Regions from separate parts of the Ensifer soli genome, predicted to be linked through region 1. Evidence: predicted binding sites of a transcription regulator. Region 1 holds the regulator's gene; each other region holds the start of a gene.
The links. Region 1 encodes LexA, which represses DNA repair genes until DNA is damaged. Its sites were predicted from a motif close to TGTTCNNNNTGTGTTCNG; they were not measured.
Positions count from the first base shown of each region.

Region 2: the regulator LexA is predicted to act here: its motif matches at 8,662-8,679, upstream of ACEVQ6_RS06765 (ATP-dependent helicase).
Region 3: the regulator LexA is predicted to act here: its motif matches at 4,544-4,561, upstream of ACEVQ6_RS09950 (helicase-related protein).

Region 1 covers NZ_JBHFEI010000015.1:2,228-12,145, forward strand. Annotated here, with positions in the region: gene ACEVQ6_RS19180 (hypothetical protein) at 55-1,515, opposite strand; gene ACEVQ6_RS19185 (helix-turn-helix domain-containing protein) at 2,111-2,338, shown strand; gene lexA (transcriptional repressor LexA) at 2,886-3,596, shown strand; gene arsC (arsenate reductase (glutaredoxin)) at 3,653-4,000, opposite strand; gene ACEVQ6_RS19200 (hypothetical protein) at 4,101-4,511, opposite strand; gene purQ (phosphoribosylformylglycinamidine synthase subunit PurQ) at 4,549-5,220, opposite strand; gene purS (phosphoribosylformylglycinamidine synthase subunit PurS) at 5,344-5,586, opposite strand; gene purC (phosphoribosylaminoimidazolesuccinocarboxamide synthase) at 5,606-6,370, opposite strand; gene ACEVQ6_RS19220 (DUF1476 domain-containing protein) at 6,640-6,957, shown strand; gene ACEVQ6_RS19225 (sensor domain-containing protein) at 7,028-9,562, opposite strand; gene ACEVQ6_RS19230 (RBBP9/YdeN family alpha/beta hydrolase) at 9,641-9,918, opposite strand, start outside.
Region 2 covers NZ_JBHFEI010000003.1:404,151-414,068, reverse strand. Annotated here, with positions in the region: gene ACEVQ6_RS06785 (AsmA family protein) at 1-2,443, opposite strand, end outside; gene ACEVQ6_RS06780 (FAD-binding oxidoreductase) at 2,579-4,015, opposite strand; gene ACEVQ6_RS06775 (efflux RND transporter permease subunit) at 4,108-7,251, opposite strand; gene ACEVQ6_RS06770 (efflux RND transporter periplasmic adaptor subunit) at 7,248-8,438, opposite strand; gene ACEVQ6_RS06765 (ATP-dependent helicase) at 8,722-9,918, shown strand, end outside.
Region 3 covers NZ_JBHFEI010000005.1:239,491-249,408, reverse strand. Annotated here, with positions in the region: gene leuD (3-isopropylmalate dehydratase small subunit) at 1-461, shown strand, start outside; gene ACEVQ6_RS09975 (DUF2798 domain-containing protein) at 464-706, shown strand; gene ACEVQ6_RS09970 (RidA family protein) at 708-1,085, shown strand; gene phaR (polyhydroxyalkanoate synthesis repressor PhaR) at 1,098-1,673, opposite strand; gene ACEVQ6_RS09960 (acetyl-CoA C-acetyltransferase) at 1,898-3,079, shown strand; gene phbB (beta-ketoacyl-ACP reductase) at 3,209-3,934, shown strand; gene ACEVQ6_RS09950 (helicase-related protein) at 4,827-7,973, shown strand; gene ACEVQ6_RS09945 (RNA-binding S4 domain-containing protein) at 7,982-8,404, shown strand; gene fdxA (ferredoxin FdxA) at 8,586-8,924, shown strand; gene ACEVQ6_RS09935 (CarD family transcriptional regulator) at 9,338-9,907, shown strand.

The DNA.
Region 1 (9,918 bases):
GCCCGCTTGCGCTCCTTGTCACGCGAGGCGCTTGTCTGCGCGCCACGCGGATCGTCATAGATGAACGCGCGATCCGGTGGCCCACCCGATTCGTTCGCCCTGGACAGTCTCCACGAGCAATTCGTTGAAGCCATGATAGGCAGGTACATGGACGATCACGGTCGGCTCAAAGCATCGGTCGAGTTCCGGGCCGGTCCAGAGCCGACCGCCGAGGCTGAAGGCATGCTTGGTCAGCTTGCGGCGCTCCGGCTTGGCGAAGGCCATATAGAACTGGCTGTCTTCGATCAGGGTCGCCGCCCATCCAGCCTTCACATGGCTGTCGAACACTTGCGCCGGTGACTTGCCGGCCAACGCGCCCGTCTGGGGCAGTTGCTCGTAGGTCTGGAGAAGCTGGAACACCATCTTGCTGAATGCGTCGAACCCGCCTTCGAAGGGCGGCATCGGCTTGCCGAGCTCCCGCCGCTTCGGGTTCATGCGATTGTCATCGATCCAGCCGGGAATGTGCCGGAAGTACTGCTGGTTCATCTGCCGGAAGAAACCTTTGATCACCTTGGCCGATGCGTTGTAGGGCTTGGCGCGGATGACGCGGGCGCGCTCTTCCTGCGTAAACGGTGTGACGCGGCAGTTCAGCTTCAGGGCGTCTTCCAGATGGTCGGCGAAGCCGTATTCCGATCCGTTGTCGCAATAGAGCTTCTGAGGCATGCCGTAGGCCGGATCCTGGCACATGCGCTTGAATTCTTCGATCACGTCGACGTTTCGGACGCCACCGCGCTCGTCCATGAAAACGAGCCCGCCGAAGACGCGGTTCGTCGCGACATCATGGAAGCCGACGAATTTCGGGCTGGCGGCCGTGCCGTTGTCCCGGCGCACCATCACATTGATATGGTGCACGTCCATGACGACGATCTCCATCGGCTGAAGGCCGGCGATCGTGCGGCGGATGCGGGGCTTGTCGTCCTCGCTGGCCTTGCGGTCGAAATTGTGCCGGGAGACCGCCTTGAAACGCGCCTCCGCCGAGACGAGCGCGTCCGGAATGTTGAAGAGCCTGGCGGCGACCGCCTCGTCGGTCACGACATAGCCGTAGGCGGCCGTGATGCGGCGCAGCTCATCGGCGGCAAGGAACCGGATCAGCTTGCGCGTCGTCCCCTTGACGATCAGCCCGCGAATGAACTGGACGATGTCCTCGGCAATGGTTTCCTTGGCGATCTCGTCAAAGGGAACCGTCTGCATCCATGTCCGATTGATCAGGGCTCTCTTTTCGCCCTTGTCGCCCCGCACCTTCTGGGCGAGGCCGTGAATGCCTTCGTTCTCGCAAATATCGATCCAGCTATAAAGCGTGGTTCTGGTGAGCCGGCGCATATGGCCTGTCCAGTCGTATTTCTGTTCGCCATGAAGCTTGTCGATCTCGGCTTTACGCTCGGCGATGACCTTGGGGTGCGCAACGGCGCCTTTGATGATTTCGTATTTCCAGCCGCGTTCCAGTCGCGCCGCCTCGTCGCCGAGGCGAAGGTTCAAGGAGGCCTCGTCGGCAGTTTGAAGGGTCTTTAAACGGTCTTGGAGGTGCGGTGGAAGGCTGGAAACCTTGACCTGGTCCTGGATGCCGGAGCGGCCGCCGCGACCATGGCATATCTGGACTTCAAGTGCACAATGACGCCAAGTCGACTTTCTACCCTCATAAAATTGCTTGCAGATACGATTGGCTACGCGTCGATGAATACCGCAAGTTTCGCCAAATTCTACGGAAGTGATCCAAACGCTCATTTAAGTATTGCATCCGGTGCAGAACGAATCCCCGCTGCCGCAATAAGTTCACCTGAAAGTCGAACAGATGCGGAGCCGCGTCGCTCCCTCCGCAGGGCTTTCTCGGCTGTTTGCCGGGTTACACCATTTGCGATACACCACTTGTTCAACGAGGTGCCCTGATTGACGAAGCCTGCTCGAACAGCGAGGTAGAGTTCGGAGGAGCCGACAATCGCAAACGTAATTGAGTAACGGATCTCGTGCATTTTGCGCCAAATCAGGTGATATGATTTAGTCAAAATGCACCTAAATGGGTGCACAGTGAATGGACGACTACAACGACCGCATTGTCGCCGGTATCAAAAGAATGATGAAGGAGAGAAAGCGATCTATGAAATCTCTCAGTGCGGACATCGGCCTTCCGTACCGATCGCTTCAAAATTACCTATCGGGCTCAAATAGAATTCCGACAGACGTATATGTAAAAATACTAGAGTTATTGGGCATAGATAATCAGTACATCATGGAAGGTAATTTTGATCTAAAGTATTGGCCGCTTTGGGATAGTCTTTGGTCATCATTGGGGGGGGCTAATTAATCAATACAGATTATAGACCCGATAGTGGCTTTCCAGAAGATATGGAATTTCACAATAAAAAACAGCTTGCCGCAGCTAATTTGGTAAAGAGAATCAATGAGAATTACAATGAATATATGATATCTGATGGAAAAATTTCAACCTCTCGTCATCCAACGGTGCCCGAAATGTTAGAGAGGCAGATGAGGAGATTTAGAAGAGGCGAAGGTCCCCAATAAGGTCCCCCATCCTCTCAAATAGCAGGCTTCATGTGATCGATGGTCCTCAATTACCTGAATGTTTTCAGTAGGATAATATTTACGCTGGAATGGACAAGAATAGCCTTACCAATTGGCGCATTGGTAACTCCTGTTTTCAGCCAAAAAACACTGAAAAATCCACGAAGCGAAGCCGATTTCGTTCCCATTTATCTCTGAATTCCATTCCGGATTATCTTCCGCGCCTCCAGCCGCCACTTCCAAAAAATAATTTACACCCAAGGCTTGTGGAACACAGTGCGAACAGATACGGTCCGTTCTGGGTTTGTTTCGAGATTCTGGGTGATACCGTGCTGACACGCAAACAACAGGAACTGTTGCTTTTCATCCATGAGCGGATGAAGGAATCGGGCGTGCCGCCCTCTTTCGACGAGATGAAAAACGCTCTCGATCTCGCGTCGAAATCCGGAATTCATCGTCTCATCACAGCACTTGAGGAGAGAGGCTTTATCAGGCGGTTGCCGAACAGGGCGCGGGCGCTGGAGGTCATCAAGCTGCCGGAGGCATACACACCGAGCCTCGCCCAGCGGCGCGGCTTCTCGCCGAGCGTGATCGAGGGCAGCCTCGGCAAGCCGGCGGCATCGGCCACGGCCACTGTGAAAGCACCCGTGCGCGATACCGTATCCGTACCCGTCATGGGACGCATTGCGGCAGGAGTGCCGATCTCGGCAATACAGAACAACACTCACGACATTTCCGTGCCCGTCGAGATGATTGGCACCGGCGATCATTACGCGCTGGAAGTGCGCGGTGATTCCATGATCGAGGCCGGCATTCTCGACGGGGATACGGTGATCATCCGCAACGCCTCTTCCGCCAATCCGGGGGAGATCGTCGTCGCTCTTGTCGATGATGAGGAAGCGACGCTGAAACGGTTCAGGCGCAAAGGGGCCTCCATCGCGCTGGAGGCCGCAAATCCCGCTTACGAAACCCGGATTTTCGGTCCCGACCGGGTCAAGATCCAGGGCAAACTCGTCGGTCTCATACGCCGCTACAACTGACCGGCTGCGGATTGGGACGCCGTGCCATCGCCGCGACGACGGGCAGCAAGCTGGCGTTACAGGATCTCAAAGACCCGTTCGCGCGGGCGACAGAGGCGAATGCCCTTTGGGCCGATGACGATCGGTCGCTCGATCAGGGAGGGGTTTTCGAGCATCGCATCGATCAGTTCCCGGTCGCTGAGGCTTTCGTCGTCGAGCCCGAGATCGTGATAGAGCTTTTCCTTCTTGCGCAGAAGCGTACGTGGCAGGGCATCGAGCGCAAGAATGAGGGCGACGAGTTCTTCCCGGCCGGGCGGGGTCTTCTCGTATTCGATCACCGTCGGATCGACCCCGGTCTCCCGGATCAGCTTCAGCACCTTGCGGCAGGTCGCCGATCGCGCATCATAATATATCGTCACTGCCATGGCCGTTCCCCCGTCGAACGTGCGCGCAGATTTGCCCGATTGCAAACCTGTTTCAAGACGGGACGGCATGCAAGCCGTTCGATTTCTAAAGGTTTACCGTTCATCCACAGGATGATGATCCGCCGGCCCAGCGGCGGATGTCCGCGCTCATGCGCGCGCCCTGGCTTTCGGTGAAGAGGGGGCCGAAAGCCTGCAGCCGCGCCGGCTGTCCCTCCGCCTGAACCACGGCGAGCGGGCGCGATTCCGGCGTGTTGCGCGGCACGATCAGGATGCGCGGCCGGCCCGAAAAGGAGTTCAGTTCCGGTGCCAGCCGATAGGCGGCGAAGGCCGGGTCCCTGGACTTGAACCAGCACCGGTTGGCACCGAGGGCGATGCGCTCCATCGTCGTCAGCGCGCCCGTGTCATGCGTCGGCGCAGGCGGCGCGGAGGAAGACTGGCAGCCGGCAAGGCCTGCCGCGAGGGTGACGATCGCGGCGAGGCGGATAAAGACACGCCGGCGAAGCGCAGGCATGGCGGTCAGGGCTGGCATGGGCAGGCTCCCGGTGTCGTCAGGCAGCGACCAAACCCACCGCGGATTCGAACAGGGCGCGCCCGTCCGCGCCGCCATGGGCCGCCTCGATCAGGTTCTCCGGATGGGGCATCATGCCCAGCACATTGCCGGCCGCGTTGATCACGCCGGCGATGTCGTTGATCGAGCCGTTCGGATTGGTGCCTTCGGCGTAGCGGAACACGACCTGCCCCCTGTCCTCGATCGCCCGGAGCGTCGCGTCGTCGGCGAAGTAGTTGCCGTCGTGATGGGCGACGGGGCAGCGGATGACCTGACCGTTCGCATAGCCGCGTGTGAAAGCAGTCGCCGCATTGGCGACTTCAAGGCGGACCTCGCGGCAGACGAATTTCAGCGAGGCGTTGCGCATCAGGGCGCCAGGCAGGAGGCCGGCCTCGAGCAGGATCTGGAAGCCGTTGCAGACGCCGAGCACCCGGACGCCCTTCTCGGCCCTGGCGCGGATCGCGTGCATGACCGGCATCCGCGCGGCGATCGCCCCGCAGCGAAGGTAGTCGCCGTAGGAAAAGCCGCCTGGTATGACGATCAGGTCGACGTCCGGGATCTCTGTTTCGGTTTGCCAGATCGTCACCGGCGCTTTCCCCGAGATTTTCGTCAGGGCCGCGATCATGTCGCGATCGCGGTTCAATCCGGGAAGCTGGACGACGGCTGATTTCATGGCGGAGGCTCGACCTTCAAGAGTGGCCCCGCGCAGTCGATCTGCCATGGGGCGGTTTGCATCGCGGCCACGGTTGAAACCTTGCGGCAGCGGCGTCCTTGCGACCTGACTGCGATGTCGCCGTCAGGCGAGCGAGATGCTGTAGTTCTCGATCACCGTGTTGGCGAGAAGTTTTTCGCACATCGTCTTGATGTTCGCTTCCGCGGCCGCCCGGTCGGCGGAATCGATCTCCAGATCGAAAACCTTGCCCTGGCGGACCTGGCCGATACCGCCGAAGCCGAGCGCGCCGAGCGCGCCCTCGATCGCCTTGCCCTGCGGGTCGAGCACGCCGTTCTTCAGCGTCACCGTTACACGCGCCTTGATCACGCTTGCCGTCTCCGATCTGCTACTTGACCAGCACCGGGCCGGAGCCACGGGGCGGTTCGTTTTCGTTCATGATGCCGAGCCGGCGCGCGACTTCCTGGTAGGCCTCGACGAGGCCGCCGAGGTCCCGGCGGAACCGGTCCTTGTCCATCTTTTCCTTCGTCTCGACATCCCAGAGCCGGCAGCTGTCCGGCGAGATCTCGTCGGCGAGGATGATGCGCATCATGTCGCCCTCGAAAAGGCGTCCGCATTCGATCTTGAAGTCGACGAGCTGGATGCCGACGCCGAGGAAGAGGCCGGAGAGGAAATCGTTGATCCGGATGGCGAGCGCCATGATGTCGTCGAGTTCCTGCGGGCTCGCCCAGCCGAAGGCGGTGATGTGTTCCTCGGAGACCATCGGATCGTCGAGCTGGTCGGCCTTGTAGTAGAATTCGATAATCGAGCGCGGCAGCACCATGCCTTCCTCGATGCCGAGGCGCTTGGCCAGGGAGCCGGCGGCGACGTTGCGCACCACGATCTCGAGCGGAATGATCTCCACTTCCTTGATCAGCTGCTCGCGCATGTTGAGCCGGCGGATGAAATGCGTCGGAATGCCGATCTTGTTCAGATGGGTGAAGATATATTCGGAGATGCGGTTGTTGAGAACGCCCTTGCCGTCGATGACCTCGTGCTTCTTCGCATTGAAGGCCGTGGCGTCGTCCTTGAAGAACTGGATCAGAGTTCCCGGTTCAGGACCCTCGTAAAGGATCTTTGCCTTGCCCTCATAGATACGGCGGCGACGGTTCATCTGTTGTGTCTCTTTGTTGCAGGCGTTCTTGGGCAACGCCTGATGGTTTGTCCAACCGGGTCCATATCCGAAATGAAAGGAATTCACAATCGGCCTGACGGACCCGTCCCCGGAAATACGGGACGCGCCCGCGCAGGCGCGACCCTGCATCCGCATTGCGGCGAAATGGCGGGCCTGCGCGGGGATGCATTGCGCTTGCCGCCGGCTTTTGGTTTATGGGGCTGCTTTCACGTGCCCAGCAGGGTTCGGGCAGGACGAGGAGACATCACATGACGAACATGAGCGATCGCGAGAAGGCCTTCGAGTCTAAGTTCGCGCTGGACGAGGAACTGAGGTTCAAGGCGGAGGCCCGGCGCAACAAGCTGCTCGGGCTCTGGGCCGCCGGCCTGCTCGGCAAGGCCGATGCCGACGCCTATGCGCGCGAGGTGGTCGCCGCCGATTTCGAGGAGGTCGGCCATGAGGACGTGGTGCGCAAGGTCAAGGCCGATTTCGATGCGGCCGGCGTGTCGATCAGCGAGGACCAGATCCGGCTGAAGATGGTGGAGTTGCTCGGCGACGCCGTGGCGCAGATCCAGAACGCCTCCTGAGGCTGACGGCAAGAGATCCCGGCTGGGCCGCCCGCCGGGATCGTCCGCGCATGTCGTCGACACCGTCCCGTCAGGCGATGCGTCCGAGTCCCCTCGGCGTCAGCGGCGCATCGAGATCCAGGGGACGGTGGGCATGGGCGAAGCGTTCGAGGTCGGCCTTCGACATCGGCCTGCCGAGCGCATAGCCCTGCAGCGCGTCGCAATGCATGCCGCGCAGGATCTGCGCATGTTCGAGCGTTTCGACGCCCTCCGCCACGACCTCGATGCCGAGCGAGTGGCCGATCTCGATGATGGATGAGACGAGCTGGCGCTGGTCCGGACCGATGACGATCGGATTGACCAGGGCGCGATCAATCTTCAGACGCGACGGGCTGAGCCGCAGCAGGCTGACGATCGACGCGTGGCCGGTACCGAAGTCATCGATCTCGATGTCGATGCCGAGCTGTTTCAGCGCCGCGACCGTTTCGATCGCCGTGTCCTCGAGATCGTCGAGGAAGATCGATTCCAGCAGTTCGAACGACAGCGTGCCCGGCTCGATGCCGAGCGAACCCATGGTTTCGGCGATGTCCGCCTCACGCAGGCGCCGTGACGAGACGTTGACGGAGAAGCGCGGGATGCGCAGGCCGCGCGCCTGCCAGGAGCGGAAGTCGCGATGGGCCTGCTCGACGATCTTGCGGTCGATCGTGGCGAGCGCGCCGATCTCCTCGGCGACGTTCAGGAAACGGTCGGGCGTCAGCAATCCCTTCACCGGATGGCGCCAGCGCACCAGGGTCTCGACGCCGCTGATCGCGAGTGTGCGGGCGTCGAACTGGGGCTGGTAGAAGGGAATGAACTCGCCGGCGTCCAGCCCGTCGAGGATGTCGTCCGCCATGCGCTTCGAGTGCAGGATCTGTGCCTGGATCTCCCTCGAGAAGAAGGCGTAGCGGTTGCGCCCGAGGCTCTTTGCCCGGTAGAGCGCGATGTCGGCATTGACGAGCATCTGCTTGGCGTCCGTCCCCGACGTGGCGGCGGAGGCGATGCCGATGCTCGCGCCGAACCGGCACATATGGGACTTGTAGGCGACCGGCTGGCGCAGCGCCTCGACAAGGTCGCCGGAGACGCGGGCCATATCCTCCTCGCTGCGTTCGGCACCACAGAGAAAGACGAACTCGTCGCCGCCGATGCGGGCCACGAAGTCGCCGGCCGTGGCGAAGGAGCGCAGCAATGTCGCCGTGTGAACCAGCATCACATCGCCGGCCTTGTGGCCGAGCGTGTCGTTGATCTGCTTGAAGCGGTCGAGGTCGATGTGGAGCACGCCGGAATGGCGGGCATCGGGATCGGCCAGCCGCTGGTCGAGATAGCGCCGGTTCGGCAGGCCCGTCAGGTGATCATGGAGCGCGTTGTACTCGATGCGGATCTTGGCGGCCTCGAGGTCGGCGCTGCGGGCCTCGGCGAGTGTCTTCGCCCGCGTCAGCTCCTCCTGCAGGCGCACGTCGCCGGTCACGTCCCAGTTGGCGCCGACAAGGCGGCGGTGGCCGTCGGCATCGACATAAGGCGCCGTATTGGCGCGGATGTGGCGCAGGCTGCCGTCGGCACGGATGATGCGGAAGGCATTGGTGAAGGATGTACTTTCGGCCATGCCGCGCTCGTTCCGCGCGATCGCGGCTGCGGCATCGTCCGGATGCAGCAGGCTCTCCCATGTGCCCTTGCCGGGATTGGCGTCGCGGGCGACCACCCCGTAAATCTCGAACATCCTCTGGTCCCAGAGCACGGTATCCGTTTCCATGTCATAGTCGAAGACGCCGATCTGCGACACGTCGAGGGCGAGCTGGAGCCGGCGCGACAGCGCTTCGAGCCGCGCCTCGTCGCGCTTGCGGGCGGTGATGTCCGTGTCGGTGCCTATGACGCGCAGCGGCTTGCCGTCCTCGCCCCACTCCACGCTCGCGCCACGGCTCTCGATCCACACCCAATGCCCGTCCGCATGGCGCTCGCGATATTCGAAGATGTTGAAGGCGGCCCGGCCGCTTTCCTGCAGTTCGATGCTGGCGAGAACCCGGGCGCGATCGTCCGGATGGACGTTCTTGATCCAGCTTTCCAGGGCGCCGTCCACCTCGCTGTCGGCCGGCAGACCGCGCAGGCGCTTCCAGGTCGGCGAGTAATAAAGCTCGCCGTGGCCGAAATCGTGGTCCCAGACGCCCTGGATCGAACTTTCCAGCGCATATTTCCAGCGCTTGCGCTCGTTGCCGACATCGGCAAGCGCCTGCTTGAGGTCGTCGATCGGCTGGAACTGGATGAGATGAAGGCCGGAAACGAACGTCGCGGTTGCCCGGACCCAGATCCCGGAGGATGCCTGTGTCCGAAGCTGCATGTCGCGCGCCTCAAGGGTCAGGTCCGCAAGATCGAGATCGGCGGCATCGAGGAGGAGTCCGTCCCATGCGCCACCAAGTGCGGTCGCGGCGTCAAGACCGGCGAGGCGGGCGAGCGCCGCGTTGACATGGAGAACGTGGCCGTCGGCATCGGCAATCAGGGAGGGAAGGGGAAGGCGATCGGCCATCATCGCGAGGCAGCGGCGCTCGTCCGCTGCGTCCGGGCCATGCCCTTTGTCCGCCTCACTGTGCTGTGCCATGGTTCCAGCCGTCGCAGGTAAAGCCGGACTATACAGCCTGACGGTGAAATTGGCATTAACTTTGCCCGCGAAAGATCGCTAGGCCCGGGTTTTCGCCGACGCCGGGTCGAGCCGGCTGAGGAAGCGGGCGAAGACCATTCCGCCTTCCGGCCAGGGCCCGTGGCCGGACTCGGCGTTGATATGGCCGGACTCGCCGGCGTCGACGAGCAGCGATCCCCAGGCATTGGCGGTGTCCGCCGCCTGTTCGTAGGCGCCGAAGGGATCGTTCCGGCTCGCGACCACCACCGAGGGAAACGGCAGGGGATCTCGGGGGTAGGGGCCGAAGGTCGACAGGTGCTGCGGGCGGATCGCCGGAT
Region 2 (9,918 bases), on a different contig from region 1:
ATACGGCGCCGGAAAAGCCGTTGCCGTCGGCCCGGCCCTCGAGGCCGGCGATGGCGATCTGCTCCGGCGTCGTCTCCAGCGACGCCTTGACCGAGACCGGCAGGCCCGCACCCATGCCGGGAAAACCGATTCCCTCGACGATCAGGTAGGGTTCGAGGTCCCGGCTCTGCAGCGTCAGCGTCGTCTTCCCGTCGAGAAAGGTCGAGGAGGCGAGATCGACGTCACCGTTGATCGCCAGCGACGAGCCCTCCGTCGTCAGGCTGAGATTGCCGCTCGCCTTGGTTCCGTCGGTGCTCTGCAGCCGGACCGACAGGATGCCGTTGGCCTCGGTCTCGAAAGGCAGCGGATCGAAGCCCGCCTGCCCGAGAAGCACGGTGGCGGAGGGGTTTTCGAGCGTCGCCTCCACGGTGATCCCGTCGAGCGAGAGCGCGCGGGCAATGTCGGGGGCGGAATATTGCGCGGCGATCCGCGATCCGTTCGCCATGCCCATGATGCCGAGGGTGACGGCCGAGCCCGTCTCCTTGCCGCCTGCCGCAAGCGTCACGTCGAGGGTGGTGTCCGCGAAATGATGGCCGCTCGCCGCGAGCCGCGCCAGCATCGGATGCGGCGAGGCGTGACGCTGCAGCATGTCGAAGAAGCCGCCGAGATCGCCCGCCGCGAGCTTCATCTTGGCGGAGACGACCGGTGCCTGCAGGGTGCCGCTCATCCGCCCCGAGACGGCGAGCTTCGCCCCGGCGAGATCGCCGATGGAGACACGCTCGGCCTGGAGCTGGCCGTTCTTCAGCGTCAGCACCGCCTGGACGTCGCGCGCTTCCTCGCCGAATGCGGTGAAGACATCGGCCGAGATGTCCGCCGCGATCGCGTGCGACAGCACGGTTTCGGTCGAGGCGTCGCCGGCGACGAGGCCGGTCAGCGCCTGCAAGGCCTCGAGATCGATGCGGTTGCCCTTGAGCTGCATCGAGAGCGACGGCTGCTGGTCGTCATAGGACTGCCGCTCGATCCGCCCGGTGAGCGTCGCCGGGCCTGCGGCGATCTCCAGCCGCTCGAACTGCTGCAGCCGGTCGGTCAGGTTGACGGTGGCGGAAAAACCGGCCGTGCGCAGCTTGCGGATCGCCGGATCGACCGAACCCGCAAGCCAGGCGGCAAGCCCGGACGGCTGGTTCGAGGCGACCAGCAGGTCGCCGCGAAAGGCGCGCTGGCCCTTCAGGTTCAGCCGCCCCTTGGCCTCGATCTGCGTGCGTCCCGGAAACAGCGCGACGGCGTTGTCGATCAGCCAGCCGGCGCCGTCCGGGCGGAGGTCGAGGGTGACGTCGCGCACCGTCGTGTCGCCGACGACGATCGCCGGCAGGCGCAGCCGCGCCCGCCCCGGCACCTGCGGGATCGGAATGTCGGCCGCCATCGCCATCATCGCCGCAAGCCGCTGGCGGATCGAGACGGAAGGGTCGCGACCGGTCTTTCCGGCCTCCCCCATCGTCGTACCGATGCGGCTGACGTCGATCTGCTGGCCGTCGGCGGTCAGGAGGAATTCCGGGTTCTGCCCGGTGTCGAGCGTCGCCTCGCCGGTCACGACATAGGGATCGGCCACCGGCCCGACCTCGACACGGTATTCGGGAACGCGGATGCGTTCGTTGGTCAGCTCGAACTTGCCGGTGACGCGCGGCGCCCGCGGCTGGTCGCCGCCGACCTCGGTCGCCTCGCCGGGCATGCGGGTCTCGGACAGGACGAAAGTGCCCTGGTAGAGCGGCTTCAGTTCAACGATCTTCAGTTCGCCCTCGAGCTCGACTCCGAACGGACGCTTGTCCGGCGTGAGGCGCGCCTTGAGGCCGATCACGCCCTTGTCGTCCGGTTCCCCGCTGTTGAAGAGGAAGCTGCCGGCCTCGCCGTCAAGCGCGGCGCGGCCGTCGATCCGCCACGGACCGGCGAGCGAGCGGGCGGAAAGCTCGGCATTGAGCCCGTCGACGCTCCGCGTGCGGCCGGTCTGCTCGTCGATGAAATCGATCGAGCCGTCGGTGATCGAGACGTTTTCGAGCACCACGGTCTTTGCCGGGATCGAGGCCCGCGACCCCCGCGCCCAGTCGAGCGTTCCGTCCGGCAGCAGACGGATGCGCGCCTTCGGCTGCTCGAGCCGCATGTCGAAGATCAGCGCCTCGCCGCTGAGGAACGGCGCAAGCTCGGCATCCATCGAAAAATGCGCGACCTCGATCAGCGGCTGGCCGTCCTCGGCCGCGCCGACCCGCACGTCGTTGAGCGTCACCGAGGGAAAGGGGATGAGCCGCGCGTCGACGCTCCCATGAACCTTGACGGGCTTGCCCATGATTCGCGTCGCCTCGCGCTCGAAATCGAGGCGGAAACTCGTCCAGTCGACGAAGAACGGCGCGATCAGCGCTGCGAAGAGCGCGACGACGAGAAGGCCGCCGATGGATACCAGAATACGAGCGAGCACCCGAAAACGATCCTGTCCTGTTGTCCGTGGCGCAAGGCCGGTCAGCGCCCGCGTGCCGTCAAGGCCGCGTTTCGCGCTTTAGTTCATTGATTTTCCGCATGTTGCACGACACCTTCATCAAAGCGGGGGCCGTGGTCAAGACAAGAAAATCTTTCCCGGATTGAAGATGTCGTGCGGATCGAGCGCCTGCTTGACCGCCCGCATGACATCGAGGGCCGGCCCGAGCTCGGCCTCGAGGAAGGCGCGCTTGCCCTGCCCGATGCCGTGCTCGCCGGTGCAGGTCCCGTCCATCGAAAGCGCACGCGCGTTGAGCCTCGCGACGAAGCTCTTCGCCCGCTCGATACCGTCCGGGTCCTTGTCGTCGAACAGGAGCCCGACGTGAAAGTTCCCGTCGCCGGCATGGCCGACAATCGGTGCGGTGAGGCCGTGTTCGGCGATGTCGGCCTGGGTTTCCACCAGGCATTCGGCCAGGCGCGAAATCGGCACGCAGACATCCGTCGACAGGATCGCCGCGCCGGGAACCAGCGATTTCTGCGCCCAGTAGGCATTGTGCCGCGCCTTCCACAGCCGGGCACGCTCTTCGGGATTGGCTGTCCATGCGAAGTCCGTACCACCGAATTCCGACGCGATTTCGGCAAAGGCGCGCGACTGCATCGCCACCGTCTCGCCGCTGCCGTGGAATTCGACGAAGAGCGTCGGCAGCTCGGCATAGGCAAGGCCGGAATAGGCGTTGCAGGCCTTCATCTGCAGCGCGTCGAGCAATTCGATGCGGGCGACCGGCGGGCCGGACTGGATGGTGAGGATCACCGTGTTGCAGGCATCCTCCACCGTCTGAAAGGCGCAGACACCGCCGGCGATCGCCTCCGGGATGCCCTGGAGGCGAAGCGTGACCGAGGTGATGATGCCGAGCGTGCCCTCGGCGCCGACGAAAAGCCGTGTCAGGTCGTAGCCGGCGGACGATTTCTTTGCCCGGTGCGCGGTGCGGATCTCGCGGCCATCCGCCACGACGGCGGTGACGGCGACGACATTGTCCTTCATCGTGCCGTAGCGCACCGCATTGGTGCCGGATGCCCGCGTCGAGGCCATGCCGCCGATCGAGGCATTGGCGCCGGGATCGATCGGGAAGAACAGCCCCGTGTCGCGCAGCTCGACGTTCAGGGCCTCACGCGTCACCCCCGGTTCAACGACGCAGTCGAGGTCCTCGGCATGGACGGCAAGCACGCGGTTCATCCGCATCATGTCGACGGAGAATCCGCCGAACGGGGCGTTGACGTGCCCCTCGAGCGACGACCCGGTGGCAAACGGCACCAGCGGCACCCGATGATGGGCGGCGATGCGGACGATCTCCTGCACCTCCGCAGCGCTTTCCGGAAAGACGACGCCGTCCGGAAGCTGCGCCGGGATGTAGGTCGTCGAATGGGCATGCTGCTCGCGAATCGAGAGACCGGTCTGGAAGCGATCACCGAAGCGCTGCCGCAAGGCCTCGGCGGCGGACGCAAGCGCCTGTTCGTCGCGCCCGCGCCGTCCGCCGCCTGCGACAGGGAAGAGGCCGTCTCGGGTCGTGTCGGACATGGTGCGAAGCCGCTGCATAGGAGGAGAAGGGTCGGCCGAACTGCTACACCAAACCGGCGGCGGAGGAAACGGCTATCGCCCCTCGCCCCGCGCTATTCCGCCGGATGAAGGGCGGCCGCCGCCTCCATTTCCTCGCGCAGCCGCTTCTCCTCGTCCACCTGCGGCTTGGTGAAGCGAGCGATCAGCAGATAGGACACCGGGGTCAGATAGAGGGTGACGACGGTGGCGAGGCCGAGGCCGCCGACCAGCACCCAGCCGAGCGCGATGCGCGCTTCCGCGCCCGCACCCTGCGCCAGCACCAGCGGCACGGCGCCGACGATCGTGGCGATCATCGTCATCATCACCGGGCGAAGGCGGATGTTGGCGGCGTTCTCGATCGCCTCGCGCACGCTGTCGCCCCGGTCGCGCAACTGGTTGGCGAATTCGACGATCAGGATGCCGTTCTTCGCCATGATGCCGACGAGCAGGACCAGGCCGATCTGGCTGTAGATGTTCAGCGACGTGCCGGTCATCAGCATGGCGAAGACGGCGCAGGCGAGGCCGAGCGGCACCGTCGACATGATGATGAAGCCGCTGACGAAGCTTTCGAACTGGGCGGCGAGCACGAGGAAGATGATGACGAGCGCGAAGCCGAAGGTGACGAAGAGGCCGCTGGCATTCTCGTTCAGCGTTGCGGCCTCGGCGAGCGGCAAAATCCGCGCGCCCGGCGGCAGCAGCGGTGCGGCCATCGTCTCGACCATCGACAGCGCGTCGCCGAGCGCGAGCCCGGGCCCGAGACCCGCCGAGAGAGAGACGGAGCGCAGCTGCTGCTCGCGCGACAGTTCCGGCGCGACCGCGCGTTCCTCGACCGAGGCGATGGTCGACATCGGCACGATCTTGCCGTCGCCGGTCTTCAGGAAGATGTTCTGCAAGTCGGTCGGGTCGTTGATCGGATTGGTGGTCGAGATCAGCTTCACCGGATAGGCCTCGCCGTCGACATAGACGTCGGTGACGCTGTTGCCGTCGAGCATGGCCTGAAGCGCCGGCGAGAGGCCTGAAATGTCGATGCCGAGGTCGGAGGCGCGCTCGCGGTCGATCGTCACGGACAGCTGTGCCTGGTTCGCCTCGTAGTTCAGGCGCACGTTCTGGAAGCGGCCGCTGTCCTCCATCTGCCGCACCAGTTCGGCGGCGGCGGCTCCGAGCGTCTCGTAATTGTTGCCGACAAGCGCCACCTGCAGCCCGTTGCCAGCGCCGCGGATGCCGAGGCTGTTCGGCTGGATCGGGAAGGCGCGCACCGCCGGCACGGTGGCGGCGATGCGGGTGATGTCGGCGGCGATCTGCTGCTGGCTGCGCTCGCGCGCCGACCAAGGCGCGAGGCTCAGCACCATGAAACCGTTGTTGACCGCGCCGCCCTGCCCGGAAACGGAAAAGACGTTCTCGATTTCGCCCGAATCGACCAGCGGCTGCAATCCCTGTTCGAGGCGGCGCATCTGCGCCTGGGTGTAGTCGAGCGACACGCCCTGCGGCGCGTTGATGCGCAGCATGATGCGGGCGCGGTCCTCCGGCGGCGTCAGTTCGGAGGTGAGCGAGGTAAAGCCGAGCGCGCCGACGGCGGTGAACATCAGCGCGGCGAGCACGACGACCAGCGGGGCGTTGAGGCAGGCCCGCAGCGTCGCGCGGTAGAAGCCGGCGCAGGCGCGGCCGAGACCGCCGAGGACGCCGCCCCGCGGCGCGCCATGGTCGGCCTGCGTCTTCAGCAGGCGCGAGGCAAGCATCGGGCAGAGCGTCAGCGCGACGAAGGCGGAAAGCAGGATGGCGAAGGCGAGAACGAAACCGAATTCGCGGAAGAGGCCGCCGGTCTGGCCGGGCAGGAAGGAAAGCGGCACGAAGACGGCGGCGAGCGTCGCGGTCGTCGCGATGACGGCGAAGAACACTTCGAGCGTCCCGTGCACGGCGGCCGCGCGCGGCCCCATGCCCTCTGCGCGGCGCCGAACGATGTTTTCCAGCACGACGATCGCATCGTCGACGACGAGGCCGGTGGCGAGCACGATGGCGAGCAGGGTGAGAATGTTGATGGAGAAGCCGGCCAGGTAGATCGCCGCGACTGTTCCGATCAGCGCGATCGGCATGGTCAGCACCGGGATCAGCGTTGCCCGCCAGTCGAGCAGGAAGAGGTAGATGACGATTGTCACGATCACCACGGCGACGCCGAGCGCGATCTCGACCTCGTGGATCGCCCCCTCGATGAAGACGGCATCGTCGCTGGTGATGCGAAGCTGCGTGCCTTCCGGCAGGATGTCGCCGATCGTCGCCACCGCATTGCGCACGCCCTCGGAAATGTCGAGCGTGTTCGACTGCGCCTGGCGGATGACGCCGAGGCCGATGCCCTGCTGGCCGTTCGAGCGCAGCGACGACGTGCCGATGTCCGGGCCGAGCGTCACCGTCGCGACATCACCGAGGCGGACATTGTTGCCGATGATCAGGGTCTCGAACTGCTCGGGCGTCTGCAGGTCGGCCGTCGCCCGCACCGAGAGGTCCTGGTTGATGCTGGTCAGCGACCCCGCCGGCACGTCGAGGGCGGCGGAGGCGAGCGCCGTGCGCAGATTGGCGATGGTCAGGCCGCGTCCGGCGAGCTTCGACTGGTCGACGTCGACGCGGAAGATCTTTTCCTGGTCGCCGTTGATCTGCACGTCGGCGACGCCCTCGACGGCGGCAAGCCGGTCGGTGACCTCGTTTTCGGCGAGCAGCGTCAGGTCTTCCATCGACAGCCGGTCGGAGGTCAGCGCCAGGCGCAGGATCGGCTGGCTGTCGGCATCCGCCTTGACGATGCGCGGTTCGTCGGCACCGTCCGGAAGCTGGTTCGAGACGCGGCCGAGCGCATCGCGGATGTCGTTGGAGGCCTGCCCGATATCGGTCGAATCGGAGAATTGCAGCGTCACCCGGCTGCGGGCATAGGAGGATTGCGAGGAGATCGAGGTGATGCCCTGCACGCGGGACACGGCCCCCTCGATGGTCGACGTCAGTTCGCGATCGACCGTTTCGGGCGCGGCGCCATCGAAATCGGTGGTGACGGAGACCACCGGCTGGTCAACCTGCGGCAGTTCGCGCACCTCCACGCCGTTGAAGGCGGCAAGGCCTGCAACGACGATCAGGGTATTGATGACGAGGGCGAAGATCGGCCGGCGGATGAAGAGGGCGGTGAATCCCGCCGAACCGCCCTGCCCGACATCGACGGGCGTGTCGCCGCCGCCGCTCACGGGGTCGCCTCCGCCGCCTTGAAGCCCTGGGGACGCGCCGCCGCGCCATTGTCCTGGTCGCGCCCGGCGATGCGCACCGCGCCGCCGTCGCGCAGCTGCTGCACGCCTTCCATCACCACCTCGTCGCCCTCCGAGAGCCCGGCATCGACCAGCACCTTGTCCGGATTGCGCTGGACGATGTGCACCGGAACCTTCTCGCTGCGGCCGTCCACCACCCGCCAGACGAAGGAACCGTCGGCGCTCCACTGGATCGCCAGAGGATTGACGGCGGGATAGCGGTCCCCGTCGAACGTCATCGTGACCGAGAACGACATGCCGCCGCGCAGGCGATCCTCGGGGTTCTCGATGCGGGCGCGGACCCTCAGCGTCCGGCTCGCCTGGTCGACGCGATTGTCGATCGCATGGATGGCGCCGGCAAGCGTCTTGCCGGGCTCGGCGATGGCGGTCGCGGTCACGGGCTGGCCGACGGCGATCTTGTTGGAGAAGCGCTCCGGCACCCAGAAATCGACGAGGATCTCCGAGCGGTCGTCGACGCTCGCGATCGCGGTGGAAGTCGTCACGTAGTCGCCGGGATTGACCGGAATGATGCCGACGATGCCGGAGAGCGGCGCGATCACCTCGCGCCGCTTCAGGTCGAGTTCGGCCGTGCGCAGCGCCAGTTCCGCCGTCTGAAGGGCGATCTCGGCATCGCGGACCTCGACCGCCGTCACGGCGGCGGCAGAGCCGAGATTGCGGTAGCGCGTCACCTTCTCCTGCGCGCTGTCGCGCGTCAGCCGTGCCTGTTCGGCCGCGATCGTCTGCTCGTCGCTGTCGAGGCGGGCGATCACCTGGCCTTCCTCGACGCGGTCGCCGGACCGCACGAGAACCTCGGTGAGATTGCCGGTCGCAGACGGCGTCACGGTGACGGAACGGATCGCCTCGCCATTGCCGATCGCGTTCAGGCGGTCATTGATGACGGCGACGCCGGACGGCTCGACGACGACGCTGCGCTGGCCGCCGCCCTGACGGCGTTCGCCGGCGCCCGCGGCGGCCTCCCCTGCCGGCTTCGCGGCGATCGCGTCGATCAGGGGATGGGAGACCCCGATCGCGGCGAGCGTCGCGCCGGCGCCGGGCACGAATTTCAGCCACAGGCCGAGCCCTGCCACAAGAAGGACCAGACAGATGATGAGCTGCCGCACGAACCGCATTCAGATCTCCAGATTCACCCTGTTCATCGGCCGCGCCCGGCCCAGGCGCGGTGGAATTGGCGCAAGTATCCCGTTTTGCAAGTGTCGCGGCAATCAAGGTCGCCGATCATGACACAATTGTAATGAAACGGCTTTTCGCGCTGCTGCATCGCAATATCAACGTTTTGTACGTGGGCAGCGCGAGGGCCGGATGTCACGGCGGCTACACTTCCTCGTGATGCCCGAGAATAAAAGAGGAACGCCCATTCTGGCCTTTCGGACCCGAATCACTACATTGAGCCGCATGCAGAGTGGTTACGACGACATTCCGTTCTTCGACGAGGAACCGCCGCAGCGCCCCGCGGCTGCCGGGCCGAGCGGCCTTGCCGCCCGGGCGCTGGCCGCGCGCGACCGCTCGCGCCAGCCCGACAGCGGCGCCTATCTCGCCGGGCTCAATCCGGAACAGACCGACGCGGTCGAGACGCTGGAAGGCCCCGTCCTCGTGCTCGCCGGCGCCGGCACCGGCAAGACGCGGGTGCTGACGACGCGCATCGCCCATATCCTCGCGACCGGCCGCGCCTATCCCTCGCAGATCCTCGCCGTCACCTTCACCAACAAGGCGGCGCGCGAGATGCGCGAGCGCATCGGCGTGCTCGCCGGCGGCGCGGTCGAGGGCATGCCCTGGCTCGGCACCTTCCACTCGATCGGCGTTAAGCTCCTACGCCGGCATGCGGAACTCGCCGGGCTGCGCTCCGATTTCACCATCCTCGACACCGACGACGTCATCCGCCTGATCAAGCAGGTGCTCCAGGCCGACGGCATCGACGACAAGCGCTGGCCAGCCAAAACCTTCGCCCAGATGATCGACGGCTGGAAGAACAAGGGGCTCGGCCCCGCCGACATTCCGGAGGGCGACGCCCGCGCCTTCGCCAACGGCAAGGGCCGCGCGCTCTACCATGCCTACCAGGCGCGGCTCCTGACGCTGAACGCCTGCGACTTCGGCGACCTGCTGATGCATCCGATCCGCATCTTCCGCGCCCATGCGGACCTTCTGCGCGACTATCACAAGCGTTTCCGCTACATCCTCGTCGACGAGTACCAGGACACCAACACCGCGCAGTATCTCTGGCTGAGGCTGATCGCCCAGCGCACGCGCGACGAGGGACCGGTCAATCTCTGCTGCGTCGGCGACGACGACCAGTCGATCTACGGCTGGCGCGGCGCGGAGGTCGACAACATCCTGCGCTTCGAGAAGGATTTTCCCGGCGCCAAGGTCGTCAAGCTCGAACGCAACTACCGCTCGACCGGCCATATCCTCGGCGCCGCCGGCCATCTGATCGCCCATAACGAGGGGCGGCTCGGCAAGACGCTCTTCACCGACCGGCGCGATCCCGAGGATCCGAAGGTGAAGGTGCATGCCGCCTGGGATTCGGAAGAGGAGGCGCGCGCGGTCGGCGAGGAGATCGAGCAGCTCCAGTTGAAGACGCACGCGCTGAACGAC
Region 3 (9,918 bases), on a different contig from region 1:
ACGAGGACGGCACGCCGAACCCGGATTTCGTCCTCAACAAGCCCGCCTACCAGAATGCCAGGATCCTAGTCGCCGGCGACAATTTCGGCTGCGGCTCGTCGCGCGAGCATGCGCCCTGGGCGCTGCTCGACTTCGGCATCCGCTGCGTCATCTCGACGAGCTTCGCCGACATCTTCTACAACAACTGCTTCAAGAACGGCATCCTGCCGGTCGTCGTCAGCCCGGAAGACCTGGACAAGCTGATGGACGATGCCGGACGCGGTTCCAATGCCATCATCACCGTCGACCTCGAGGCCCAGGAGATCACCGGGCCGGACGGCGGCCGGATCTCCTTCGAGATCGATGCCTTCAAGCGCCACTGCCTGCTGAACGGCCTCGACGACATCGGCCTGACGCTGGAAAAGGTCGGCAGCATCGACACGTTCGAGAAGGCCAACGCCGCCGCCCGCCCCTGGGCGTGAGGGTGAAACCGTTCCTGCCCGGGCGTTACGAGGCGGTCGCCTTCGGCCTGCTCCTGTCGGGGACGATGTCCTTCATCGTCTCCGGCCTTTCGACGCTGCTCTCCTCGGGAGTGTCCGCCGACCTGCCGCTTCTCTGGCTCCGGGCCTGGTCGGCGTCCTGGATCGTCGCCTTCCCGACCGTCCTCGTCGTCGCGCCCTTCGTGCGCCGCACGCTCTCGCGGATCGTCATCCGCAGAGAGGGCTGACATGCGCCGGCTGATCTCCTCCGGCTCGCCCTTCGAGCGCACGGCCGGCTATTCCCGCGCCGTCGTCGAGGGAAACTGGTGCTTCGTCGCCGGCACGACCGGCTACGACTATGCGACGATGACCATGCCGGAGACTGTGGAGGCGCAGGCGCGCAACTGCCTGAAGACCATCGCCGCGGCGCTGGACGAGGCGGGGTTCTCGCTGAAGGACGTGGTGCGCGCCCGCACCCATGTCACGGAAGCAGGCTTCGCCGAGCGGGTCTTCCCGATCCTCGGCGAGGTCTTCGGCGACATCCGTCCGGCCGCGACCATGATCGTCTGCGGCCTCATCCGTCCGGAAATGCTGATCGAGATCGAGGTGACGGCGCTGCGCGGCTGAGGCGCCCGCATCTCAGCCCAGGCTGTCGAGCTTGGTCTGCAGGGCGCGCAACTGTTCCTTGAGCTCGTCGATGTCCTTGGCGCCGGCCTTGCGCGGTTCCTTCTGTTGCGGCGCCATGAAGGGCGAGAACATCTGCATCGCCTTGTGGAACATCTCGGTGTTGCGCTTCACCTGTTCCTCGACGAGCTGCAGCGGCGCCGTCAGGTTCTTCGTCAGCGGCGTGTCGCCGAAGGCGCGGTTGATCTGTTCCTTGATCTGCGCCTGCTGCTCGGTGAAGGCCTGCATCGAATGTTCGAGGTAGCTCGGCACGACCATCTGCATCTGGTCGCCGTAAAACGAGATCAGCTGGCGCAGGAAGGAGATCGGCAGCAGCGTGTTGCCGGTCTTGGATTCCTGCTCGAAGATGATCTGCGTCAGCACGGAATGGGTGATGTCGTCGCCGGACTTGGCGTCCTGGACGACGAAGTCCTCCCCCTTCTTCACCATCACGGCCAGATCGTCGAGCGTGACATAGGTGCTCGTGCCCGTGTTGTAGAGCCTCCGGTTCGCGTATTTCTTGATGATGATCTGGCCTTCGGTTTTTGCCATTCCAGGTCTCCTCTCACCTGTCATCCCGTTTTTATTATTGGAATTCAGAGTATCCGGAAAAAAGAGGTCCTGACAATGGACTTTGTGCGATGCGGCGACGGGCTGTGGACAGCCCGCCCGGCACGAAGGGCGGGGGGCACTTCAGGGCGTGCTGATATCCGTTTGACTTGGCCTCCAGGCTTTGCCAGTCTTCCGTTCCGAACGATAAATAGAGGAGAAACCCCATGAGCACCCCCTCCATCGTCATCGCGAGCGCGGCCAGGACGGCCGTCGGCGCGTTCAACGGCGCCTTTGCCAGCACGCAAGCGCATGAACTGGGCGCGGCCGTGATCCGGGGCGTGCTGGAGCGCGCGGGCGTCGAGGCGGCGGAGGTCGACGAGGTGATCCTCGGCCAGGTGCTGTCGGCCGGCGAGGGGCAGAACCCGGCGCGCCAGGCGGCGATCAAGGCCGGGGTACCGAAGGAGGCGACCGCCTGGGGGATGAACCAGCTCTGCGGCTCGGGCCTGCGCGCGGTTGCCCTCGGCATGCAGCAGATCGCTACCGGAGACGCCTCGATCGTCGTTGCGGGCGGCATGGAATCCATGTCGATGGCGCCCCATTGCGCCCATATGCGCGCCGGCGTGAAGATGGGCGACTTCAAGATGGTCGACACCATGATCAAGGACGGCCTGACCGACGCCTTCTACGGCTATCACATGGGGATCACGGCGGAAAACATCGCCCGCCAGTGGCAGCTGAGCCGCGACGAGCAGGACCAGTTCGCGCTCGCCTCGCAGAACAAGGCGGAAGCCGCGCAGAAGGCCGGCCGCTTCGCCGACGAGATCGTTCCCTTCGTCATCAAGGGCAGGAAGGGCGACACGACCGTCGACCAGGACGAATATATCCGCCACGGCGCGACGCTCGACAGCATGGCGAAGCTGCGCCCCGCCTTCGACAAGGAGGGCACCGTCACCGCCGCCAATGCCTCCGGCCTCAACGACGGCGCGGCGGCGACGCTGCTGATGAGCGAGGCGGAAGCGGCCAGGCGCGGCATCGCGCCGCTCGCCCGCATCGTCTCCTGGGCGACGGCCGGCGTCGACCCGCAGATCATGGGCACCGGGCCGATCCCCGCCTCGCGCAAGGCACTGGAAAAGGCCGGCTGGACCATCGACGACCTCGACCTCGTCGAGGCGAACGAGGCCTTCGCCGCCCAGGCCTGCGCCGTCAACAAGGATCTCGGCTGGGATCCGTCGATCGTCAACGTCAATGGCGGGGCGATCGCCATCGGCCATCCGATCGGCGCGTCCGGCGCGCGCGTCCTCAACACGCTGCTGTTCGAACTGAAGCGCCGCGGCGCCTCGAAGGGGCTGGCGACGCTCTGCATCGGCGGCGGCATGGGCGTCGCCATGTGCGTCGAGCGTCTCTGACGCTTCGTTCTTCCGTATCGTCAAGGACATGAACCATCCGGCGGGCATTCACCCGCCGGAAACGAGAAACCGACGCCGGCCGGCCGGCGTCCCATCCATCACCAGGGCAGGAACGACAGGGAGTGAGACATGGCAAGGGTGGCATTGGTCACGGGCGGATCGCGCGGCATCGGCGCGGCGATCTCGATCGCGCTCAAGGAGGCGGGCTACAGCGTCGCGGCGAACTATGCCGGCAATGACGAGGCGGCGAAGGCGTTCAGCGACGCGAACGGCATTCCGGTGTTCAAATGGGACGTCTCGGACTATGCCGCCTGCGCGGCCGGCATCCAGGCGGTCGAGGCGGCGCTCGGGCCGGTCGATGTGCTGGTCAACAATGCCGGCATCACCCGCGACGCCATGTTCCACAAGATGACGCCGGAACAGTGGGGCGCGGTCATCGGCACCAACCTGACCGGCCTCTTCAACATGACGCATCCGGTCTGGTCGGGGATGCGCGACCGCGGCTTCGGCCGGGTGATCAACATCTCCTCGATCAACGGCCAGAAAGGGCAGATGGGCCAGGCGAACTATTCGGCCGCCAAGGCCGGCGACCTCGGCTTCACCAAGGCGCTCGCCCAGGAGGGGGCGGCCAAGGGCATCACCGTCAACGCCATCTGCCCGGGCTATATCGGCACGGAAATGGTGCGCGCCATCCCGGAAAAAGTACTGAACGAGCGGATCATCCCGCAGATCCCGGTCGGCCGCCTCGGCGAGCCGGAGGAGGTGGCGCGCTGCGTCGTCTTCCTCGCCTCCGACGATGCCGGCTTCATCACCGGCTCGACGATCTCCGCCAATGGCGGCCAGTTCTTCGTCTGAGGCAAAGGTTAACGGTACCGGTCGCTACCGGTGCCGTTTTGTCCCGAAAGCGACGCACTCCTATGGTTAATGAATTGTTTTTCCACAAGATCCTGTGGTGAACAAAGCGCGAAACCGGCCGGGTCGGCGATTCGTCGCCGATTCGTTCCCGCTTTGGCGCAAGCGTTAACGCGCCTGGAGGTGGCGCATCGCCCCCGTTCCCGGCGGACGATGCGCGCGCCCCTCCCGCGTCAGCCTTTGCGGTGGGTCAAGCGTCACCGACGCATTCGACGGCATTTTTCCGCCCCGAACGGCATCGTGGTTAATAAATTCATAATATACTATATGTGGTATGGAACAAAAAGGGAAAGAGCGTCGGTCGGCGATTCGTCTTTGTTTCGTTCCCGGTTTGGTCAAGAGACGGATCGGGATTTTCTTTACTAATTCTTCACGATCACGGCCGTGCAACGGTTAATTTTTCTTAAACGGTCCAGAGTCTTGGATTCGGAATCTCAAGCGGCGGCTTACGCTGCGTGAGGCGAATCTCGCCGGATCCCGGCCTTTCCGGCATGGAGCGTTTGCCGATTCACGATGTGGTGGATGGTCCGCCGTCGAAATCCACATCTTGTGTAGAACAAAGAAGGAACAAGAATGCGTCAGCGATTCGTCGCCGATTCGTTCCGGCGCTGTTCTATTTCGAGACGCGGTGGCCGCTGCCACACTTTCCGGCCTCCGGGGCGCGAGAGGACGGGCCCCGCCCCTTGCCATATCGACCGGCGATGGGCATCTGTTGGCAAGGAGAGGACCGTGCCGCCGGCGCGCATGCGGGCTTCCCTCTCGCCGGCGTCCCTCCTGTCGGCAGGGGCATGAACCCGCACAGGCCTTGGAACGAACGAACGTGCCCCATCACCCCATGATCCTGAGCGGCCGCGGCGTCACCGCCGTCCTCGGGCCCACCAACACCGGCAAGACGCACTACGCGATCGAGCGCATGGTGGCGCACGAGTCCGGCATCATCGGCCTGCCGCTCAGGCTGCTCGCCCGCGAGGTCTATACCCGCCTGGTCGAGAAGGTCGGCGTCCACAACGTCGCGCTCGTTACCGGCGAGGAAAAGATCACGCCGCATCTCGCCCGCTATTCGGTCTGCACGGTCGAGGCGATGCCGCGCGAGACCCTTTCCGCCTTCGTCGCCATCGACGAGGTGCAGCTCGCCGGCGATCTCGAGCGCGGCCATATCTTCACCGACCGGCTGCTGCATCTGCGCGGGCGGGCGGAAACACTGCTGCTCGGTGCCGCGACCATGCGGCCGATCCTCGAACGGCTGCTGCCCGGCATCACCGTCGTCGAGCGGCCGCGCCTGTCGCAGCTTCTCTATGCCGGCTCGAAGAAGATCACCCGGCTGCCGCAGCGCTCCGCCATCGTCGCCTTCTCGGCCGACGAGGTCTATGCGATCGCCGAACTGATCCGCCGCCAGCGCGGCGGGGCCGCCGTCGTCCTCGGCGCGCTGTCGCCGCGCACGCGCAACGCCCAGGTCGCGCTCTACCAGGAAGGCGATGTCGAATATCTGGTCGCCACCGACGCGATCGGCATGGGCCTCAACCTCGACGTCGACCACGTCGCCTTCGCCCAGGACCGCAAGTTCGATGGCTACCAGTTCCGCAACCTCAATCCGGGTGAGCTCGCCCAGATCGCCGGCCGTGCCGGGCGGCACCTGCACGACGGCACCTTCGGTGTCACCTCGCGCGTCGAGCCCTTCGAGCCCGAGCTTGTGCACCGGATCGAGGCGCACCAGTTCGATCCGGTCCGGGTGCTGCAATGGCGCTCCAAGGCACTCGACTACACCTCGCTCGACGCGCTGCGCGCCAGCCTCGACGCGCCGCCCTCGGTCGCCGGGCTGACCCGGGCGCTTCCCTCCGTCGACCTGCAGGCCTTCGAGCATCTGGTGCGCTATCCGGAGGTGCGCGAGCTTGCCTCGACGCCCAAGCGAATCGAACGGCTCTGGGAGGCCTGCGCCCTGCCGGATTACCGCCGCATCGCGCCCGCCCAGCATGCCGACCTGATCCTGACGCTTTACACCGACCTCGTGAAACGGGGCACGGTGAACGAGAATTTCCTTGCCGAACAGGTCCATCGCGCCGATCGCACCGACGGCGAGATCGATACCTTGTCGGCGCGTATTGCCCAAATCCGAACTTGGACCTATGTGTCCAATCGACCGGGCTGGCTTGCCGATCCGACACACTGGCAGGAAAAGACGCGCGAAATCGAAGATCGCCTGTCCGACGCCCTGCATGAACGGTTGACGAAACGCTTTGTTGATCGCAGGACATCTGTCCTCATGAAGCGCCTGAGAGAGAATGCGATGCTTGAAGCTGAGATCAGTGTGAACGGTGACGTCTTCGTCGAGGGCCACCATGTCGGACAGCTCGCCGGCTTCCGGTTCTCGCTCGCAAACGGCACGGAAGGTCCCGACGCCCGCGCCGCCCTCGCCGCCGCCCAGAAGGCGCTGGCGCTCGAATTCGAGGCGCGCGCCGCGCGGCTGCACGCCTCGGGCAACGGCGATCTCGCGCTCGGCGCCGACGGCTATGTCCGCTGGCTCGGCGAGCCGGTGGCGCGCCTTGCCGCCAGCGACCATGTGATGCGCCCGCGCCTCATCGTGCTTGCCGACGAGCAGCTGCAGGGGGCTGCGCGCGACCACGTCGCCGCCCGCCTCGAGCGCTTCGTCAACCATCACATCTCCACCGTGCTGAAGCCGCTCGACGACCTTTCGCGCGCGGAGGATCTCGAGGGGCTCGCCAAGGGGCTCGCCTACCAGCTCGTCGAGAATCTCGGCGTGCTCTTCCGTCGCGACGTCGCCGAGGACGTGAAGTCGCTCGACCAGGAGGCGCGCGCCTCGATCCGCCGCCACGGCATCCGTTTCGGCGCCTACCACATCTTCATGCCGGCGCTGCTGAAGCCCGCGCCGGCGGAACTGATCACGCTGCTCTGGGCGCTGAAGAATGACGGGCTCGACAGGCCGGGCTATGGCGAGCTGATCCCGATGCTCGCCGCCGGCCGCACCTCGGTCGTCACCGATCCCGGTTTCGAGCGCGCCTTTTACAAGCTCGCCGGCTTCCGCTTCCTCGGCAAGCGCGCGGTACGCATCGACATCCTCGAACGGCTCGCCGACCTGATCCGTCCGCTGCTGCAGTGGAAGCCCGGCACCGGTGCGCGCCCCGACGGCGCCTATGACGGCCGCCGCTTCATGACGACGACCGGCATGCTGTCGATCCTCGGCGCGACCCCGGACGACATGGAGGAAATCCTCAAAGGACTCGGCTACCGCGCCGACAGCGTGAAGGCGGAGGAGGTCGCGGCCTTCCTCAAGCCGGAAGCGGACGCCGCGCCGGTGGCCGACGCCGCGCCCGCGGCTGATGCCGAAGCAGCGCCCGAAGCAGCGGTGGAGGCAGACGTTTCGGCCGAGCCCGAGCCCGAAGTCGTTGCTCCGGCGGACGGGGCCGTCGCGACGGAAGCGGCGCCGGGTGCCGAGGAGGCCGCGGCCGAGCCGGTGACGACCGCCGCAGACGGCGAGGCGCAGCCCTCGGCCGAGCCGGTCGAACCGAAGCCGGTCCTGCTCTGGCGTCCTGGCGGGCGCAACGACAATCCGCAGCGCAATGCCGGCCGTCCCCACCAGGGCAACAGGCGCCAAGGGCAGGGGCACGGGCAGGGGCAAGGGCAGCCGCGCGCGGGCCAGCCGGCAGCCGCCGCCGAAGCGGGCGCACGCGGCGAGGGTCGCGAGGAGCGACACGATCGGGGCGGGCGGCCGGACCAGCGCAACGACCGGCCGAAAGGCCGCGACGGAAAGCCGCAGCACGGCAAGCGCAACGATCGCGGCGAGCGCGACCCGAACCGGGGCGATCGGCCGGAGCGCGGCGAACGCTCCGAGCGTCCGGACCGCAAGGACAATCGCGGTGGCAAGCCCGCCCATTTCGAATCGCGTCCGCCGCGCGCCGAAAAGCCGGTCGATCCGGATTCCCCCTTCGCCAAGCTCGCCGCTCTCAAGGAGCGGATGAAGTCCTGACGCCGGCGATGGCCGACGACGCGCCGGGGCCTGCCGCCGTGCCGCGCCAGCGGCTCGACAAGTGGCTTTTCTTCGTCCGCATGGTCAAGTCGCGCTCGCTTGCGCAGAAGGCGATCGAGGCCGGCGACGTGCGGGTGAACGGCACGCGCGCGACCTCCGCCTCGTTCCAGGTGAAGATCGGCGACGAGGTCTCGGTGTCGCTGCGCGAGCGCGCGGTCCTGCTGCGCGTCCTGTCCGGCGGCACGCGGCGCGGCCCCTATCCCGAGGCGCGCCATCTCTACGAGGACCTGACGCCTCCGCCGGACGCGCCCGCTTCCGCCGGGGCCCTGCCGCATGCGTCGCGCGTGCCCGGTGCCGGACGCCCGGAGAAGAAGGAGCGGCGCGAGATCGCCCGCCTGCTCTCGCCGGCCTGGTGGCAGCAGGACGACTGAGGCTTTGCGTCAAAGGGCCTTGAGGCGCGCTATTCTTTCTTGCCAAGCACCGCCAAAGCCATTACCTCACGGTCGATATCGCGGGGCGGAGAATCGCTGACCGCAGGGCGGTAGCCGGCCGGACATCGATCGTTTCCTCCGGTTCGGGCGCGCCTTCCGAACGTGTGACCTGGAGTGCCTCATGACGTATGTCGTGACCGACAACTGCATTCAGTGCAAGTATACGGACTGTGTGGAGGTCTGCCCCGTCGATTGCTTCTACGAGGGCGAGAACTTCCTCGTCATCCATCCGGACGAATGCATCGATTGCGGCGTCTGCGAGCCGGAATGTCCGGCGAACGCCATCAAGCCGGACACCGAGCCGGGACTGGACAAGTGGCTGGCGATCAATGCGGAGTTCGCCGCCAAGTGGCCGAACATCACCGTCAAGCGCGACTCCCTTCCCGACGCCAAGGAGATGGACGGGGTCGACGGCAAGTACGAGAAATATTTCTCCGAGGCACCCGGCGAGGGCAGCTGACCCGCGCCGCCGCGGCCTCCGGCGCCATGCCGGACGCCCTGATCGATACCGGTCCTGCAAACCGGACGCGTCGCGCGCTGCTGCATCGCACCTGAAACGGGGCGGTGCGGGAGCCCTTTGGCGGTGTTGCAGCAAATTATTGATTTCGACAGTTTTTTGTGGTAGGTATAACACACTGATCCACTTTGCGGCGTCGCGCGCGCCCGAAACCATCACGAACGCGAAACTCTCAAGCACGGCTCCATCACCTCCGCAACGGGCCTTCCCCGTGACTGTCGCGACGGTTTCCGTGTTTTTTGTGTTCTCCTGGATGGACCAGACCGCAGAGAACCAGACGGTGTCCCGTCGATACCGGGCCGAACGGCCCGGCCCCCGTCCCCATCGGGGAGCGTAACAGGGAGTTTTTGAAACGAATGACGACCCAGCAGAAGAAATCCTCCAACCGCCACGGCTTCAAGACCGGTGAATCCATCGTCTATCCGGCGCATGGCGTCGGTCAGATCGTGGTCATCGAGGAACAGTTCGTCGCGGGCATGACGCTCGAGCTTTTTGTCATCGATTTCGAGAAGGACAAGATGCGTTTGAAGGTGCCGGTGGCCAAGGCGGTGTCGATCGGCATGCGCAAACTGTCGGAGAACGATTCCGTCGAGCGGGCGCTGAAGGTCGTGCAGGGCAAGGCACGGGTCAAGCGCACCATGTGGTCGCGCCGTGCGCAGGAATATGATGCCAAGATCAATTCCGGCGACCTGATCGCCATTGCCGAGGTCGTGCGCGACCTCTACCGCGCCGAGAACCAGCCGGAGCAGTCCTATTCCGAACGGCAGCTCTACGAGGCCGCCCTCGACCGGATGGCCCGCGAGATCGCCGCCGTCAACAAGATGTCGGAGACCGAGGCCGTTCGCCTCGTCGAGGCCAACCTGACGAAGAATCCGAAGCGCGGCAAGGCCGTCGAGGAGGACGAGTCCCAGGAAGAGGCCGCCTGAACCGGGCACGC